2 regions of the Mesorhizobium sp. B2-6-1 genome follow, and region 2 is predicted to be linked to the other one. Evidence: predicted binding sites of a transcription regulator. Region 2 holds the regulator's gene; the other holds the start of a gene.

What was found. Region 2 encodes PhoB, which activates phosphate uptake and scavenging genes when phosphate is short. Its sites were predicted from a motif close to TGTCATNNANCTGTCAT; they were not measured.
Region 1: a site for PhoB is predicted at 1,163-1,179, ahead of FJ443_RS10565 (ceramide glucosyltransferase). Genes of this name have one in related genera too.

What each region holds. Positions count from the first base shown of each region.
Region 1 is NZ_VFUH01000004.1:30,052-32,252, reverse strand. It holds gene FJ443_RS10575 (Hsp33 family molecular chaperone) at 1-522, shown strand, start outside; gene apaG (Co2+/Mg2+ efflux protein ApaG) at 663-1,055, opposite strand; gene FJ443_RS10565 (ceramide glucosyltransferase) at 1,287-2,201, shown strand, end outside.
Region 2 is NZ_VFUH01000019.1:10,904-13,104, forward strand. It holds gene phoU (phosphate signaling complex protein PhoU) at 1-476, shown strand, start outside; gene phoB (phosphate regulon transcriptional regulator PhoB) at 496-1,185, shown strand; gene FJ443_RS27840 (ROK family protein) at 1,193-2,201, opposite strand, start outside.

The DNA of each region.
Region 1 (2,201 bases), on a different contig from region 2:
GAGGCCGCGCGCACCTATTTTCGCCAGTCGGAGCAGATCCCGACCGATCTCCGGCTTTCGGTCGCCAAGCTTTTGACGCCCGGCCCCGGCGGCGCGCGCGAGCAGTGGCGGGCGGGCGGCATCCTGGCGCAGTTCCTGCCGCAGGCCTCCGAGCGCATGCGCGTTCCTGACCTGCCCGGCGGGGATGGCGATCCGCGCGAGGAGATCCACGATCCCACAGACAATTCCTGGCAGGAATTGCTGGCGCTGCTCGGCACCATCGAGCCGACCGAACTGATCGATCCGACCATCGGCGCAGAGCGGCTGCTCTATCGTCTGTTCCACGAGCATGGCGTGCGCGTCTTCGGCGGCGTTCCCGTCGCCGATCAGTGCTCATGCTCCCGCGACAAGATCCGCGGCATCCTCGAGGGCTTCTCCGCGCAGGAGATCAAGGACAGCACCGAGGACGGTGGGATCCACGTCGCCTGCGAGTTCTGCTCGACGCAATATGACTTCGACCCGGCGGAATTTACGACGCAGTAGGGTTCCACCTTCTCCCCGTTCTACGGGGAGAAGGTGCCCGAAGGGCGGATGAGGGGCGGCGCTGCCCGCTCATTGTCCTGCCGGACATTTCTCGCCGTATAGTGACGGGGAGAAAGACGCTGTCGCCGATTTCGCCTGGTCTAATTCACCGTCCGCCTTGTCCCCGGCAGGTCGAGTGAGAAGGCGGGGATGGCGATGTCGAATGTCTCGCCCCGCTCGTTGCGCATGGTGTAGTGACCGACCATGATCCCCGACGGCGTCGAGAGCGGACAGCCCGACGTGTATTGATAGCTGTCGCCGGGATTGAGTTCGGGCTGATCGCCGACCACGCCGGCGCCTCGCACTTCCTCGACCCGGCCGGCGCCGTCGGTTATGTGCCAATAGCGCGACAACAGCTGCACGAATTCGTCGGACTGGTTGTCGATCGTTATCTGGTAGCCCCAGACATAGCGGTTTTCCGAAGGATCCGAGCGGTCCTCGAGATAGAACGGCCTGACCTGCACTTCGATGTTGCGCGTGACGGCGCGGTACATGAGCGGCTCCAAAACAAATCCGGTGTGGAACATTCGGCGCTCTTTGCGGTTCGATCAACCGTGCGCGTCCGAGTTGCTGTCCCTGAAGGGCAGGTGCCGACAAACAATGTCATTTGAGTGACACATGACAATGATGGTGTGCACCAGCAATGCCGGGCGACTCGGGCGCTCTGTCGAACTGTCGAAAACGGCCGCCAAGCGGGCCGGGTTTTCTGGAGTGACCGGATATCGATGGAACTCGCTCTCATAACCGGCTCGCTTTCGATCGCTCTCATCGCCTCAAATCTCGCCAGCATCCTGCTCGCCTGCTCGCGCCTGAAACGGCGCGCCGCCATCGCGCCGCCGGCCGGCAAGCCGCTGCCTGTCTCGATCGTCATCCCGGCGCGCGGCGTCGAGCCGTTTACCCATGAGACGCTTGAGCGCGCTTTCTCGCTCGACTGGCCGCGCTACGAACTGATCTTCTGTGTCGCCCATGCCGACGACCCCGCGGTCAAGCCGATCCGCGCCGCGATTGCCCGCTTTCCAGCCGTGCCGGCCCGCCTGCTCACCGGCGACGACCGCGTCAGCGCCAACCCGAAACTGAACAACTGCGTCAAGGGCTGGGAGGCAGCGCGCCACGACTGGGTCATTCTCGCCGATTCCAACGTGCTGATGCCGAAAGACTACGTCCAGCACCTGATGGCGGCATGGCGGCGGGACACCGGCCTGGTTTGCTCGACGCCGATCGGTTCGCGGCCCGACGGCTTCTGGGCAGAAGTCGAATGCGCTTTCCTCAACACGCTGCAGGCGCGCTGGCAATATGCCGGCGAGGCGCTTGGCCTCGGCTTTGCCCAGGGCAAGAGCATGTTGTGGAACAAGCAGATGCTCGACGCCAATGGCGGCATCCGTGCGCTCGCCGCCGAGATCGCGGAGGATGCCGCGTCGACCAAACTGGTCAACAGGCTCGGCCTGCGCGTCAATCTCGTCGCTTCGCCCTTCGAGCAGCCGCTCGGGCAGCGCATGCCGGGCGAGATCTGGTCGCGCCAGGCCCGCTGGGCGCGCCTGCGCCGCGTCACCTTTCCGCTGTTCTTCGCACCCGAGATCCTGACCGGCGTGGCGGCTCCGCTCGTGCTGGCATTGATCGCCGCGGCCAGCGCCGGCGTCAGC
Region 2 (2,201 bases):
CGGACGATCTGCGCCATGTCGTCGGCTCGATCCGCATGGCGGGCGATCTCGAACGCATCGGCGATCTCGCCAAGAACATCGCCAAGCGCGTCGGCACCGTCGGCCTTGCCGCCACGCCGCGCGACCTGTCGCACTCCATCGACGCCATGGCGCAGCTTGTGCTGATCCAGGTCCAAGGTGTGATCGAGGAGTATGCGGCGCGCGATGCCGCGGCACTTGCCAAGCTGCGCGCCGACGATGAACGCATCGACGTCAAATACACGTCGGTCTTCCGCGAGCTGCTGACCTACATGATGGAGGATCCGCGCAACATCACCGCCTGCACGCATCTTTTGTTCTGCGCCAAGAATCTCGAGCGCATCGGCGATCACGTGACCAACATTGCCGAAAATGCCTATTATGTGCTGACCGGCACGCAATTGCCCGCCAATCGCCCGAAGCAGGACGAGACGGCGATGTCGGCGCCAGCGGCTTGACGGCAGGGGTGACCAGTCGATGATCGCGCCACGCATCATGGTGGTGGAGGACGAGGAGCCGCTGGGTGTGCTGCTCCGTTACAATCTGGAATCGGAGGGTTATCAGGTAGAGGTGGTGACGCGCGGCGACGAAGCCGAGATCCGCTTGCATGAGAATGTCCCTGACCTTCTTGTGCTCGACTGGATGGTGCCGGCGGTGTCCGGCATCGAGCTCTGCCGCCGTCTCCGCATGCGGCCCGATACCGAGCGGCTGCCGATCATCATGCTGACGGCGCGCGGCGAGGAAAGCGACCGGGTGCGCGGTCTCTCCACCGGCGCCGACGACTATCTGGTCAAGCCGTTCTCAACGCCGGAATTCATGGCACGCGTCAAGGCGCTGCTGCGCCGCGCCAAGCCCGAAGTTCTGTCCAGCGTGCTCAAGGTCGGCGACATCGTGCTCGACCGTGAATCGCACCGGGTCTACCGCAAGAAAAGCGAGATCCGGCTCGGGCCGACCGAGTTCCGCCTGCTCGAATTCATGATGCGACATCCCGGCCGCGTGTTCTCGCGCAGCCAACTGCTCGACAATGTCTGGGGCGAAACGATCTATATCGACGAGCGCACCGTGGACGTGCATGTCGGCCGGCTGCGCAAGGCGGTCAACAACGGCCGCATGCCTGACGTGATCCGCACCATTCGGGGCGCGGGGTACGCGATCCGCGAAGACTAGGGATATGTCACGCAACGTTCTCGCCTATGCCTGATTTCGCCTGTGCCCCCGGCGCGAAAATTTCCTGGTCGACGAAGGTTAGCGCGCGCATGGCGCAGCCCTCGCGGATCAGCGGCAGTTCGTTCGGCTCGGTGTCGAAGGAAATCGATTTCGAGTGCTGGCCGCCGGCGGTCTGGGCAATGGCCTCGCGCAGAGCCGGCTCGATCAGGTCGAAGGCGGCGGCGCTGACGCCGACCATGGCGACCGGCGCCGGATCGATCAGGGCGAACAGGCTGCCAAGGCCGTAACCCAGCGCCTCGCCGGCCTTGCGGTAGGCTTCGCGCTCCGGCCCGTCCTTTTCGCGCGCCGAGGCCGCCAGGGTGCGCATGTCGGCGTCGCTGACGTCGACGGGCTGGGTGTCCTCGCCAAGCTGCCTCGCGTTGCGCCAAATGGCATAGTTGCCGGCATAGGCCTCGACGCAGCCGCGCCGCCCGCAGCGGCAGAGCGCCCCGCCGGGGCGATGGATCATGTGGCCGAACTCGCCTCCGGATGAATGGGTGCCGGTGAACAGTTCACCCTTCAGCACCAAGCCCATGCCGATGCCGTGCGACAAAAGTATGGCGATGAAGTCGTCGCGGTAGCGCTGGGGATCGCGCCAGCGCAGCGCCACCGCCATCATGTTGCAATCGTTCTCCATGGTGGCGGGAATGCCGAACTCGGCCTCCAGTATGTCGGCGAAGGCGATGTCGGTCTGCGGCGTGATCGGCGACCACAGCATGGCGCGCGCATCCGTGTCGGTGATGCCCTGGATCGCCAGCGCGATACGGGCGATGCTGCCGACGTCGAGGTCGGGATCCTCGAACCGCCGCCTGACGATGGCCACGCATTCGCCGATCAGCGCCTCGCGCGACAGGGTCAGCGTGTCCAGCCGGCGCTGCTCCTCAGATATCACCTGGCCGGCATAGTCGATGACTGCGACGGAGAGGAAATTCAGCGACAGCACAACGGTCATCACCGCCGCGGCTTCAGGGTTGAGG